Regions from separate parts of the Nocardia sp. IBHARD005 genome, predicted to be linked through region 1. Evidence: predicted binding sites of a transcription regulator. Region 1 holds the regulator's gene; the other holds the start of a gene.
What was found. The regulator HspR, encoded in region 1, represses chaperone genes until heat shock. The targets are predictions, from matches to a motif close to ANNTGAGTNNNNNNNACTCANNT.

Region 1 (7,320 bases):
CCGCTGCATCCCGTCCGGACAGCCCTCACCAGCACGTTCGGCCAACGTCCAGCCATTCTTGCGCTCCAGCCCGGCCAGCAGCCCCGACACGTATTCCCGCGCCCGCTCCCGCGGCTCCGACCGCGCGAACCGGCCACCGATCCGCGACATCAACGAATCCAACTCGGCCACAACACGATCCAACACCACGCACCAGATCTACCAGCAACGACTCACACAGATGCCGTTGCAGTATTAGCCCGGCCCGCAACGGCGACCATCCGAGTCCGGCCTGCATGAACAATGTCCACACCAGGAAGAACCCACCCATGGCGATCCAGAACAACAACCAAGTTCCCAGCCCGATCGCGAACGGGCGCGACCGGAACAGTCCGAGGTCGACCAACGGCGACCGTCCCGCCCGAGTCAGCGCGCGTTCGTAGAACAGGAACCCGGCGAACACCGCGAGAGCTGCCGCCATCATCACGAAAGTCCATGCGGGCCAGTCGAGTCGACGCCCCTCGGTCAACGGGTACACCAGCAGCAGTACAGCGGAAACCGACAGCACCATCCCGATGGGGTCCAGTCGAGGGGGCGTAGACGACTTCGAATCGCTCATCACGAACCACGCCGCGATGAATCCCGCGATCCCGACCGGGATGTTCACCAAGAAGATCGGCCGCCAAGCCAACCCGAACAGATCGGCCTGCACCAGCACGCCGCCGAGCGCGAGCCCGACCGCTGAGGCAGAACCGCCGACGCCGCTGTACACGGCAATTGCCTTGGCCCGCTCCTCTTTCGGGAACGTCGTCTGGATAATCGCCAGGATCTGCGGCACCATCAACGCCCCCATCGCACCCTGCGCGAAGCGGGACCCGATGAGCACGGCCGGATCGGTCGCCAGCCCACACGCTGCCGAGGCGATCGTGAAACCGGCCATGCCGGTGAGGAATACGCGCTTGCGACCGTAGATGTCTCCGAGCCGCCCGCCCGTGATCAACACCGCGGCGAAGGCGAGCACATAGGCGGCGATGATCCATTCGAGTTGCGAGTATTCCGCTTGCAGATCGCCCTGGATACTTGGCACCGCCACGTTGACGATGGTCACGTCGAGCATCAGAGGCTGCAGTTGAGCGCCCTCGTGGCAAGAATGGCGTCGGGGCCGGGAAATATTTCGGGGCGGCGGGAATGAATCGCCGCTGGTACCGGTTATGCCGATCGACAACATTGAGCGACCATGACTCAACTTCGGGTTGACTCGCGATAGATCTCGAGGGCAAGATTGAGCCCACTACGCTCAGCCCGTCAAACAGGAGGAAACCACTATGGCTCGTGCGGTCGGAATCGACCTCGGGACCACGAACTCCGTCGTCGCCGTGCTCGAAGGCGGCGAGCCGGTCGTCGTCGCGAACTCGGAAGGCTCGCGCACCACCCCCTCGATCGTCGCCTTCGCGAAGAACGGCGAGGTTCTCGTCGGTCAGCCCGCGAAGAACCAGGCGGTCACCAACGTCGATCGCACCATCCGCTCGGTCAAGCGCCACATCGGCACCGACTGGAACGTCGAGATCGACGACAAGAAGTACACGCCGCAGGAGATCTCCGCGCGCACGCTGATGAAGCTGAAGCGCGATGCCGAGGCCTACCTGGGCGAGGAGATCACCGACGCCGTGATCACCGTCCCGGCCTACTTCGAAGACGCCCAGCGTCAGGCCACCAAGGAAGCCGGCCAGATCGCCGGTCTCAACGTGCTGCGCATCGTCAACGAGCCCACCGCGGCCGCGCTCGCGTACGGCCTGGACAAGGGCGACAAAGAGCAGACCATCCTGGTCTTCGACCTCGGTGGCGGCACCTTCGATGTCTCGCTGCTGGAAATCGGCGAGGGCGTTGTCGAGGTCCGTGCCACCTCCGGTGACAACCACCTCGGTGGCGACGACTGGGACGAGCGCGTCGTTTCCTGGCTGGTCGACAAGTTCAAGGCGTCCTCGGGCATCGACCTGACCAAGGACAAGATGGCCATGCAGCGCCTGCGTGAGGCCTCGGAGAAGGCCAAGATCGAACTGTCCTCGGGCCAGTCCACCTCGATCAACCTGCCCTACATCACCGTCGACGCGGACAAGAACCCGCTGTTCCTCGACGAGCAGCTCACCCGCTCGGAGTTCCAGAAGATCACCTCTGATCTGCTGGATCGCACCCGTGCGCCGTTCCAGTCCGTGATCAAGGACTCGGGCCTGAACGTGGCCGATATCGACCACGTCGTGCTCGTCGGTGGCTCCACCCGGATGCCCGCCGTGTCCGACCTGGTCAAGGAACTGACCGGCGGCCGTGAGCCCAACAAGGGCGTGAACCCGGACGAGGTCGTCGCCGTCGGCGCCGCTCTGCAGGCCGGCGTGCTCAAGGGCGAGGTCAAGGACGTCCTGCTGCTCGATGTCACCCCGCTGTCGCTGGGCATCGAGACCAAGGGTGGCGTGATGACCAAGCTCATCGAGCGCAACACCACCATCCCCACCAAGCGCTCGGAAACCTTCACCACCGCTGACGACAACCAGCCTTCGGTGCAGATCCAGGTGTTCCAGGGTGAGCGCGAGATCGCCTCGCACAACAAGCTGCTCGGCTCCTTCGAGCTCACCGGCCTGCCGCCCGCCCCGCGTGGCGTGCCGCAGATCGAGGTCACCTTCGACATCGACGCCAACGGCATCGTGCACGTCACCGCGAAGGACAAGGGCACCGGCAAGGAAAACAAGATCAAGATCCAGGACGGCTCCGGTCTGTCCAAGGAAGAGATCGAGCGCATGGTCGCCGACGCCGAGGCGCACGCCGCCGACGACAAGGCGCGCCGTGAAGAGGCCGAGACCCGCAACCAGGCCGAGTCGCTGGTGCACCAGACCGAGAAGTTCATCAACGAGCAGAAGCTGAGCGAGGGTGGCGCACAGGTCTCCGCCGATCAGCTGGCGAAGGTGGAGAACGCGGTCACCGAGGCCAAGCAGGCGCTGGAAGGCACCGATATCTCCGCGGTGAAGTCGGCCGTGGAGAAGCTGGCCACCGAGTCGCAGGCGCTGGGTCAGGCGATCTACGAAGCCTCCGCCGCCGCCGACGCGCAGTCCGGCAACGGCACGGGCCCGAGCCAGGCCGATGACGATCAGGTCGTCGACGCGGAGGTCGTGGACGAGCCGGTCGACACGGACAAGAAGTGACCGAGGCGAACTCCTCGGAGCAGGAGTTGGTCGAAGACATCCTGGACGACACCGCGGACGAGAGCGCGGAGGCCGCCCCGGCGGACTCCGCCCTCGAGGCCGAAGTCGTCGAGCCGGAGCACGACGAGCTGGCCGAGCGCACGGCCGATCTGCAGCGGTTGACCGCGGAATACGCGAACTACCGCCGCCGGGTCGAGCGCGACCGCCAGGCCAATATCGATGCCGCCAAGGCCTCGGTGGTCACCGAATTGCTCGCGGTGCTCGACGATCTGGATCGGGCGAGGGCGCACGGCGACCTCGAGACCGGTCCGCTGAAGTCCGTCGCCGACAAGCTGGAGATCGCGCTCACCAAGCAGGGTCTCGTCGAATTCGGTTCCGCCGGTGACCCGTTCGACCCCACGCTGCACGAGGCAGTGCAGCACGAGGGTTCGGGCGCCGACCCGGTGATCGGTATCGTCATGCGCAAGGGCTATCGGTTCGGCGACCGGGTGCTTCGGCACGCGTTGGTCGGGGTAACCGACGCGGAGGCATCGGACGCGGATGCCGACGCGAACGAGAAATAGGAAAGGAGGAGATGCCCGGTGAGCCAACGGGAGTGGATCGAAAAGGACTTCTACAAGGAGCTGGGTGTCTCCTCCGGCGCCTCGCAGGACGAGATCAAGAAGGCCTACCGCAAGCTCGCCCGTGACCTGCACCCGGACTCCAACCCGGGTGACACCAAGGCCGAGGAGCGGTTCAAGACCGTCAGCGAAGCCAACGCGGTGCTGTCGGATCCGGCCAAGCGCAAGGAGTACGACGAGACGCGCCGCCTGTTCGCGGGCGGCGGCGGTGGCGGCCGGGCCTACGGTGGCGGCGGGTTCAACCCCGGTGCGGGCGGCGGCTTTTCGCAGGACTTCAACATCGGTGACATCTTCGGCCAGGCCGGTGGCACCGGCACCACGGGCGACGGCGGGCTCGGCGATCTGCTGGGCGGGCTGTTCAACCGGGGTGGCGGCGGCCGGGCGGCGGCTCGTCCGCGCCGCGGCGCCGATGTGGAGACCGAGACCACCCTGGGTTTCCGCGAGGCCGCCCAGGGTGTCACCGTTCCACTTCGGATGACAAGTCCCTCGCCGTGCACCACCTGTCACGGCAGCGGTGCCAAGCCGGGCACCAGCCCGCGCGTGTGCCCGCACTGCAACGGTGCGGGCGTGGTGAGCCGTAATCAGGGCGCGTTCGGTTTCAGCGAGCCCTGCGACGACTGCCGCGGTACCGGGTCGATCATCGACGACCCGTGCACCGACTGCTCGGGCACCGGTATCCAGAACCGCACCCGCACCATCACCGTCCGGATCCCTCCTGGCGTCAGCGATGGGCAGAAGATCCGGCTGGCCGGTCAGGGCGAGGCGGGTCTGCGCGGTGCGCCTTCGGGCGATCTGTATGTCACGGTGCATGTCAGCCAGGACAAGGTCTTCGGCCGCCAGGGCGACGACCTCACCCTGGTGCTTCCGGTGAGTTACAGCGAATTGGTCCTTGGGACTACGGTTTCCGTGCCCACGCTGGACGGCCGGGTCGGCGTGAAGGTGCCCGCGGGCACCGCCGACGGGCGTATCCTGCGGGTTCGCGGTCGTGGTGTGCCCAAGCGCGGTGCGGCAGGCGGCGCCGGTGACCTGCTGGTCACGGTGAAGGTCGCGGTGCCGCAATCGCTCGACTCCGACGCCACCGATGCGCTCAAGCGCTATCAGGAGGCGGAGAGGACCAGTGGCTTCGAACCGCGTGGAGGATGGGCGGGTGCTTGATGTCAGATGATCCGAAGTCTGTTTCGGGTGCGGCCTCGCGTGCCGAGTTCTTCATGATCTCGGTGGCGGCTCAGCTGGCGGGGATGCACGCGCAGACGTTGCGTACCTACGACCGGCTGGGTTTGGTCACCCCGCAACGGACCTCGGGTGGCGGACGCCGTTACTCGGCCCGCGATGTGGAGGTGCTGCGCGAGGTGCAGCGCCTGTCGCAGGACGAGGGCGTCAATCTCGCCGGCATCAAGCGCATCATCGAACTCACCAATCAGGTGGAGGCGTTGCAGCAGCGCGTCGAGGAGATGAGCGTGGAGCTGGAGCGGTTGCGGGCGGGCTACCGGCCCGATCTGTCGCCGCCGGCACGCAGTACCGCGCTCGTGGTGTGGCAGCCACGGCATCGGCGCTGAGCCGTATTCGCCTGCGACGAGCCTCCGGTTCGAAATCCACTGCGGTGGATGCCGAGCCGGGGGCTCGCTCGTCTCCGGTCAACCCCCGGCGACCGGCCAGTGACTCTCCAGCAACTCACTTATTCGTGATCTTGCTGATCGGAAGTTGCGTTGCGGCGCGCTGAGGTGCGGATTTATCAGCATGGACGTCCAAAAGTTTGCTGATGGGATGCTGAATTCGGTGTGGTTGAAAGCTGATTCGCCGCTCTCGGCCAGCCACTCCGGTGCGCCTACCCTGCGTGTCATGGCCCGGCGCGTCGGATCGTGGCAGGCTGTCGTTGTAGCGGAAGGGTCGCTCTACCAGGCATGTTGGTGTCCAATTGCCTGGTATGCCGGGCATTTTGGGGAATCATCGGCAGGTGTTCACCCGCAGTTAACGGTCTCCAGGTATGTTTTCATGGGAAACTACTGGGAACCGCCTGGTATTTCAAGAATTACATGCGTGATGTTTAAGAGTACGATTCCTAAGCTGGCAAACCTCGCCTAGACTTCTCGCATCGGCTGCTGACGAGTGTCCTCCCAGCCCGTCACTCGCCGGCGCGGCTAGCGTTCGATGGCGAAACGAGGTTGTGACACATATGGATTCGCGGACTATCGCTTTGATCCGTACGACGTTCAAGGCGGTTGCTGCGGAAGACGGTGGCCCCGAGAAGCTGTCGAGGTCGTTCTACTCGATCCTCTTCACGGACTACCCCGGTGTCCGCGACTACTTCCCGGCTGCCATGGACTCCCAGCGCGACCGCCTCGTCTCGGCGATCTCCTACGCGCTCGACCGGCTCGAGGAACCCGACAAGCTGCTGCCGTTCCTGGCCCAGCTCGGGCGCGACCACCGCAAGTACGGTGTGCAACCTGCTCACTATGTGGCCGTGGCCAATTCGCTGAAGTCTGCCATGCGGTTGTTCGCCGGTGCGGAGATGTGGACCGACGAGGTCGCCACCGCGTGGGACGAGGGCCTGGCCACCATCAGCGGCGCGATGATCAGCGCCGCCGACAAGGAGACGACACCGGCCACCTGGACGGGCACCGTTGTCGAACATCGCGAGGTACTGCGTAATCTCTCGATCGTTCGGGTCCAGCTCGACGTGCCGATGCAGTACGCCGCCGGCCAGTACCTCAGCGTGCAGATCCCCTCGCGACCGCGGATGTGGCGTTATCTCTCGCCCGCGAATCCCGCCAATCCCCAGGGCGAGATCGAGTTCCACGTGCGCGGCGTGCTCGGCGGCTGGGTCAGCCCCGCCATGGTCGCGCACACCGCCGTCGGCGATCAGTGGGCGCTCGGCTCGCCCCTCGGCGGCCTCGGCGTGCCACGCAACACCAAGCGCAAGATGCTGATGGTCGGCTGCGGCACCGGCATCGCCCCCCTGCGCGCCCAGATCATGGCGATGGCCCAACGGCGCGTCAACCCGAAGGTCCACCTGTTCGTCGGCGGCCACCACCCCTGCGACCTCTACGACCTCCAGGTCCTGAGCCAACTCGCCCTCGCCAACAAATGGCTCACCGTCACCCCCGTCACCGAAAGTGACGAAAACCCCTGGTGGTACTACGATTCCGGCGAACCCCACCCCGACCTCCCCGGCCTCGAACCCCGAATGACCGGCCAAATCGGCAAGGTAGTGGCCAGCTACGGCCCTTGGTCCGACCGCGACGTTCAGATCGTCGGCTCCCCCTCGATGGTCCAAACCACCAAGTTCCGCCTGATGGCAGCCGGCACCCAAGCCCAATCAATCCGCCACGACCCCCTGTTCTGAGAGTCAGCCAACCAGGAGGGCTTCGACTCCGGGAAGCTCACCGAACTTGGCGCGCCGATCGGTGGTAATGACAGTCCGTCCGGTCGCCCGCGCGGTAGCCGCAATGATCAGGTCGTGCGCACCTCGCGGCGTTCCTTCGGCTCGAACATACGAGAGCAGTTCCGCGTGATGTTCGGCGATCACGTCG
Region 2 (7,320 bases), 2.0 Mb from region 1:
GTCGTTGATCCGGATCAGGCGCTGACGGCGAAGGTGCTGGCGGCGGCGGGTTCGGCGATGGGTTCGATGGCGTAGGCCAGGATGTCTGCCACGTCGGCGACGGGGCGGACGTTCAGGGCGGCCAGTACTTCTGCCGGGACTTCGTCCAGGTCCGGTTCGTTGCGGGCCGGGATGAAGACGGTCTTCAGGCCCGCGCGCTGGGCGGCGAGGAGTTTCTGTTTCACGCCGCCGATCGGCAGGACGCTGCCGTTCAGCGTGACCTCGCCGGTCATGCCGACATCGCCGCGGACCGGGCGGCCCAGTGCCAGCGACACCAGAGCGGTGACCATGGTGACGCCCGCCGATGGGCCGTCCTTGGGAACCGCGCCCGCGGGGAAGTGGATGTGGATATTGCGGTCCAGGATCTTGGGCTCGATGCCGATTTCCGCCAGGTGCGAGCGCACGTAGGTGAGGGCGATCTGGGCGGACTCCTTCATGACATCGCCGAGCTGGCCGGTGAGAGTGAGGGAACGCTCGCCCTCGGCGCCGTTGGCCTCGATGTAGAGCACATCGCCGCCCGCACCGGTCACCGCGAGGCCCGTCGCCACACCGGGGACCGAGGTGCGTTCCATCGAGTCCGGGGTGAAGCGGGGGCGGCCCAGGTAGTCGGTCAGGTTGTCGAGGTCGACGACCAAGCTCGGCACCTGGCCGACCGGCAGCGGACCGGCAGCGATGTCGATGACGTTGTCGTAGCCGAGCTCGGGATCGTAGCCGAGCACCGCACCTTCGCCGTACGAACCTTTGCCGACGAGCGGCGCGCCCGCACCACCGACGGCAGCGTCGCCGAGCCCGGCGTCGTTGCCGACATCGCTGCCCGGCCCGGCGTCGTTGCCTGGCCCCGCATCCGCGCCGCCGCGTCCGCCGTCGCCGGTGACCAGGCGAGTGGCTGCCTTACGCAAGGCTTTTGCCACCAGCCGCTCCATCTGGCGAACCCCGGCCTCGCGGGTGTAGTTCGCCGCGATCTCACGCAACGCCGCGTCGGTGATCGAAACCTCTTGCGCGGTCAGCGCATTGCGTTCCAGCTGGCGGGGGACCAGGAAGTCGCGGGCGATGGCCACCTTGTCGGCCTCGGTGTAGCCGTCGACGGTGATGAGCTCCATGCGGTCGAGCAGGGGTCCGGGGATGGTGTCCATGACATTGGCGGTCGCGATGAACAGGACGTTCGACAGGTCGAGGTCGAGGTCGAGGTAGTGGTCGCGGAAGGTGTGGTTCTGCGCGGGGTCGAGGACCTCGAGCAGGGCCGCCGCCGGATCGCCACGGAAGTCGGAGCCGACCTTGTCGATCTCGTCCAGCAGGACAACGGGATTCATCGAACCCGCCTCCTGCACCGCACGCACGATCCGGCCGGGCAACGCGCCGACATAGGTGCGGCGGTGGCCACGGATCTCGGCCTCGTCGCGCACACCGCCGAGGGCGACGCGAACGAACTTGCGGCCCAACGCCTTCGCGACCGACTCACCCAGTGAGGTCTTGCCGACACCGGGCGGACCGACCAGCACGAGCACCGCGCCGGAACCGCGTCCGCCGACGACCTCGAGTCCACGCGCGGCCCGCCGCGCACGCACCGCCAGGTACTCGACCATGCGGTCCTTCACCTCGTCGAGACCGTGGTGATCGGCGTCGAGTACGGCGCGAGCAGCCGAAACATCGGTGCTGTCTTCGGTTTTCACCGTCCACGGCAGGTCGAGCACGGTGTCGAGCCAGGTGCGGATCCAGCCCGATTCCGGGCTCTGGTCGCTGGCGCGCTCCAACCGGCCGACCTCGCGCAGCGCCTCGGCACGCACGTTCTCGGGCAGGTCCGCGTTCTCCACGCGGGTGCGGTAGTCGTCGGCGCCGTCGGGTTCGTCCTCGCCGAGTTCCTTGCGGATGGCGTTGAGCTGCTGGCGCAGCAGGAACTCGCGCTGGCTCTTCTCCATGCCGTCGCGGACGTCTTCGGAGATCTTGTCGGTGACCTCTACCTCGGCGATGTGGTCTTTGATCCACTCGAGCTGGCGGGTCAGCCGCACGACGACGTCGGGGGTCTCGAGCAGCTCGCGCTTCTGCTCGTCGGACAGGTACGGCGCGTAGCCCGCGGTGTCGGCGATGGCCTCCACGTCGTCGAGCTGGTTGACGATATCGATGATCTGCCAGGCCTCACGGCGCTGCAGGACGGCGACGACCAGCTTCTTGTACTCGGCGGCGAGTTGGGTGGTGTGTTCGTCGGGCTCGACCGACTCGACGAGTTCCGCCTCCACCCACAGCGCGGCGCCAGGCCCGGTCACCCCGTGCCCGATCCGCGCCCTGCGCTCGGCCTTCAGCACGGCCGCGGGCGCACCACCGCGCATCCGTCCGACCTGTTCGATGGTGGCGACCACGCCGTAGGACGCGTACCCCTCGTCGAGGCGCGGTGCGACCAGCACCGAACCGGTTTTGGCTGCTTGCGCGGCGTCGATGGCGGCCTGCGCGGATTCGTCCAGTTCGATGGGCACGACCATGCCCGGCAGCACGATCGGATCGGTCAGGAACAGCACCGGCAGGTTCTGAGCTGAAGTCATGTCGACCCTTCCAAAGTTGAGCTTTGCTGACTCAACATGGACCCCTCGCGGTTTGTTCCTGCAGGTCGCGCCGTTCACTCACGGCGAAAAATTCTCCGAAATCGGTCCTGAAACGACCTCGGCCTCCCCGGGTTGAGGACCGGGGAGGCCGAGGGCGTGTGGGACAGGTGGTCTACAGGTTCGAGGGACGAATCCGCTCGGTCGGGGGATCGATCGTGCGGCGGGAGGTGGAACCACCGCTGAGGAAGCCGAGAACGGCTCCCGCGATCAGGGCGATGGCGCCGGCGATACCCAGGATGATCGGCAGGGTCTTGCCGTAGAGGTCGAGCTTGTCGAGACTCTCCTTGGTGACGGCCATCTGGGCTTCGATGGTCGGTTCGTCGAAGACGATGTGCGACTTCAGGGCGGTGACGTCGACCTGCTCGGCGCTGCGGCCGTAGTACAGGTGGATCTTCTCGCCACCCTTGAGGACCGCGCCGGTCCTCGGCTCGACCCACACGTCGCGGGTGTTGGTGTAGAAGCGGGTCATGGTGACCGGCTCTTCGCCCGGCAGGCCCCACTTGGCGGCGGGCAGGGTGAGCTTGTTGGTGGCGGCGGGAACGACGTCCCACATGTTCGTCACCGGGATGGTCTGCTGGAAGTGGTAGACCGGGACGCCGTTGATCTGCGACTCGTCGATGAAGTCGATGTCGTAGGTGGCGCGGGCGTTGAGGTCGAAGTACGGGTAGGACTGCTTCTCGGTGCCGATCGGGAAGCGGTACTGCAGACCACGGCGCTGCGACGCATCGGCCACCGAGGTGCCCGACTTGTCGACGGTGACGGCGATGGAACCGTTGGGCGAGGCATCGATCGGCTGACCGGTGACGCGGTCGATGGTGACGCGGTCGACCGAGGCGGTGAGCAGTCCGACGCTGGCATCGCGGTCGTCACGACGCAGAGTCTGACCGGCCTGAACCGTCATCTCGCCGGAACCGGAGGGCTCCTCGACAGTCAGGAAGCGCTGCGAGACGATCGGCACTGCTGTGTCGATCTTGGCCGAGCCCTCGGGCGAGGTGAGCGACTTCGAGTCGAGCACAAGGCTTTCCTCGCCGGGCACGCTCTTGGCGACCGTGGTGATGCGCAGATCGAGCGGGGTCTTGGCGACCTTGCCGACCGTGTAGGTGGGGATCATGACAGCGGCCGCGAGCAGCAGCGCGCCGAGACCGACGAGGATGCAGGCGATGAGCCTGCGTACGTTGCTCATCGCGAGCCGTACTGCACGTTGCCGAGCAGCGACGAGCCAGGGTCACCGGACTCCTCGGGCGCCGGGATCGAATTCTGTTGCGCGCCCGCGGTGATGCCGAGTACGGCAATCACCCCGATGACCGCGCCGGCCAGGCCGCTGACCAGGCCGGGGACGACAAACTTCATAGATCGAACTCCAATTGCGTGGTGCGAGACTCAGCCGACGGAGAAGAACCCGAGGGTCGGGGCGAACGAGCAGGTGCGGTCACCATCGGCGGTGGCCGTGGTGAGCGAGCCGGTGATCACTGCGGCGACCCGGCCGGGGCCGGTGTCGGCGATGGCGGACAGGGTGGCCGGGCCATCGGGGTTGATACCCGCCGCGGTGGTGAGCGGCTGGGTGCCGGTGCGACGGTTGTCGAGGTTGACCCACTGCACCGTCATCGGCGGATTCTGCACGACCGTAGCGGTTTTCGTGCCGAGCGCGGTGAAAACGAAGCCGGTCTGGCCCGCGGCCGGTCCGGGCGGCGGCAGCTCGGCGGGGCCGGGGACGGCCAGCGCGGTGCCGACGGAATCCGAGGTCGGGCCGATGCAGCCCTTGCCGATGGTCGGGTACAGGAACTGCGCGATGCGCGGACCGTCCGAGGGCGGCAGTTCGGGACCGCCGCCGCCACTGCCGTCGAGGAAGGTGATGACCTTTTCGAGGGTGGTCTTGACCTGCGCGGGGATGCCGGGCGTGGCCAGCAGCACGCGAGCCTGGGCCAGGATCGCGGCCTGTCCGCCGTCGGCGATGGGGCCGGGGGCGGAGATGGCGCCTACGATCGTCGGTGCCAGCGCGGCCAGCGTCCCGGAGGGGACGTTCTCCGCGATGGCGGGGACATTCGGCGGTGTCGCGGCGGACTGCGGGGCAGCCATCGACTGCGTGGGCGCCACGAGTGCCGCACCCGCCGCTAGTACGAGGGCGGACAATGCGGTCCGCGATGCTCGGGTGCTCAGCACTGGTCGGCCGTCCTTTGTTCGGTGGATAGATGAAGCGACCCGGAAAGGTCAGTGTTATCCCGGGTGTCAGATACTTTGGAGAGGTGACTACAGCGGACAGGCGGTATGGGGGTCGTACGGTCATCGCGCGAAAAGCCGAGCGCCGACTCCGATTCCTGGAAGCAGCGACGCGAATCTTCGCCGAACGCGGGTACGCCACGTGCTCGCTCGCCGAGGTGTGCGCGGCGGCCGGACTGTCCAAGCGGCAGTTCTACGAGGAGTTCGAGACCCGCGAGGACGTGCTGCTCGCGGCCTACGACCGGATCCAGGACGACGCGGCGGCCGCGGTGGGCAACGCTCTGATCGCGCTCGGATCGACCGATCCACAGCTCGCGCTGCGGGCCGGTTTCGGTGCGTACCTGGAGTCGCTCGGCTCCGACCCCTATCGCGCGCAGGTGGCGCTGATCGAGGTGGTCGGGGTGAGCGATCGGATGGAGAACCATCGCCGGACCCGCAGGCACGCCTGGTCGGCGCTGATCGAAGGGGCGCTGGCCCAAGTGGGTGTGCGATTGCGTGGGGATGCCGAGCTGACCACCGCGTTGATCACGGGCGCGGTCACCGGCGTGGCGCACGAGTGGCTGCTGCGCGAGTCGCGCCCGCCCGTCGACGAGCTGGTCGATCTGCTCGCTGGCGCGGCCCGGGCGCTGGTCACTTTCGACTGACATCAGGGCAGCCTTCGGGAGGATGGCAACCACGCTCACCTGCCGCCTGCTCAATCGACTCCCTTTCCGGACATTGTGAGACCGATCGGCTTCACAGTGTGGGCGAGAGTTTGACATATTAGTGACCCAGATCGCAATGCCAGATTTTCTGAGACCGGTGTCACCTGGGGGGATGCAGCGGTGGCGGTCGTTGCTCAGCACCCCGCGCACGGGCTGACGCGGGCGATTGCTCCTGGACAAATGACCGGCTGCGCCCGCGTCGAGGCAACCGCCGGCAATCCGGCGGCAACCTGTTCCAGTTCGACCGGAGGGCATGTCAGCCTTTGCGCAGGGAACCGGCGATGGTGCCACCGAGGACACCAGGGGTTCGGTAGGCCAGAGTGCCGTCGAGTTGCAGGGTGACCGTCGAGGTGGCGCCCTGGTCGAAGCATCCGCTACCGGCGGTGAGCCTGGCGCGGAAGGTGAGGCTGTTGGCGGTCGCCTCGGTGAGGGTTTCCGCACGGTCGCAGCGGTCGCGTCGGATGGCGCCGGTGTTGGCGGAAGTGGCGAGTTCCTGACCGACGGCACCGGGGGTGATGGTGAGCTCGATGTCGAACTGGACCGGGCCGTCGTTGGCGCGGCCCTTCCACGTGCCAACGAACTCCGACGGGACGGTCGCGCTGGACGGAGCGACGGTGGTCGAGTCGTCGGGGCCGGTGGACGTGCTGGTTCCGGCGAGAGTGCTCGTCGCAGAGGATTCCGTGCCCAGTTGGGTGCCGATGAGGTAGGCACCGCCGGCCACCGCCACCGCGACCGTCGCGGATGCGGCGATCAGGAGGGTGCGGGTGCGCCGCGATGCGGTGGCGGGCCGCGGGCGGCCGGTGAACGCGTCGGGGGGCTTGTGCGCGACCACAAAGGGCGGCGGGGAGTACACGCTGCCCATCGCGGCGGAATTCTGTCCCGGGTGGGTGGCACCTCGCCGGGGTGCCTCGGTGGGACCGGAGATGAATCCACCGGACTGTCTCTCGGGAGCCGGCGCCGATCCACTGGTCGCGGTCGGCCAGTTCGGCCTCGACGAGCCGGTCTGAGCGGTGTGGGTCGGGCTCGAGGTAGGCAGGTTCGGTGCCGAGATAGCCGTCGACCAGCCTGGTGCGGAGGTCGCGGCGGCGTCGGGATACGACGCACCGGGCGGGTCGGCGAGGCCGGAATCCAGGTCGAGAAGACGGACAGCACCGGTACTGATGTGCGCGACTACTTGTGGTGGTAGCCAACCGGCGCGATCGGAGGCACCGATGCTCGCCAGTTCCGAAATGACTTGCTGTGGTGTCGGTCTGGCGGCGGGGTCCTTGGCCAGGCAGGAGGAGACGAGCGGTCGCAGGGCCGGGGGTAGGGCCTCGATGCGGGGTTCCTCGTAGACGATGCGCCAGAGCATCTGCATGACCTCGGCCGTGCCGAAGGGGCCGTGGCCCGCGGCGGCGAAGGTGAGGACGCCGCCGAGGGCGAAGACATCGCATGCGGGACTGAGGGTTTCGCCGCTCACCTGCTCGGGACACATGAAACCCGGTGAGCCGAGGAACTTTCCGGTGGTAGTGAGCGCGGAATCCGCGATCACTCGGGCGATGCCGAAATCGATCACCTTGGGTCCGTCGATCGCGAGCATCACGTTCGACGGTTTCAGGTCGCGATGCACGATCCCCGCCGCGTGCACCGCGACGAGCGCTTCGGCGAGCCCGTGCGCCAATGCCGACAGCGCGGGCTCGCCGAACGGTCCGAACTGGGTCACCGCGTCCGTCAACGAGATCCCGGCGACGTAACCGGTGGCCAGCCACGGCGCCTCGGCATCGACA

Region 2: lon (endopeptidase La) is a predicted target of HspR. The motif match lies at 2,588-2,610, and genes of this name have one in related genera.

What each region holds. Positions count from the first base shown of each region.
Region 1 covers NZ_CP199935.1:1,894,454-1,901,773, forward strand. Annotated here, with positions in the region: gene ACTWPB_RS08850 (IS701 family transposase) at 1-141, opposite strand, end outside; gene ACTWPB_RS08855 (MFS transporter) at 26-1,096, opposite strand; gene dnaK (molecular chaperone DnaK) at 1,305-3,170, shown strand; gene grpE (nucleotide exchange factor GrpE) at 3,167-3,733, shown strand; gene dnaJ (molecular chaperone DnaJ) at 3,752-4,945, shown strand; gene ACTWPB_RS08875 (heat shock protein transcriptional repressor HspR) at 4,945-5,346, shown strand; gene ACTWPB_RS08880 (FAD-binding oxidoreductase) at 5,964-7,133, shown strand; gene ACTWPB_RS08885 (PIN domain-containing protein) at 7,137-7,320, opposite strand, start outside.
Region 2 covers NZ_CP199935.1:6,222,232-6,229,551, forward strand. Annotated here, with positions in the region: gene lon (endopeptidase La) at 15-2,573, opposite strand; gene ACTWPB_RS29190 (DUF3068 domain-containing protein) at 2,746-3,816, opposite strand; gene ACTWPB_RS29195 (DUF2613 domain-containing protein) at 3,813-3,983, opposite strand; gene ACTWPB_RS29200 (Rv1157c family protein) at 4,014-4,793, opposite strand; gene ACTWPB_RS29205 (TetR/AcrR family transcriptional regulator) at 4,877-5,494, shown strand; gene ACTWPB_RS29210 (protein kinase domain-containing protein) at 5,811-7,320, opposite strand, start outside.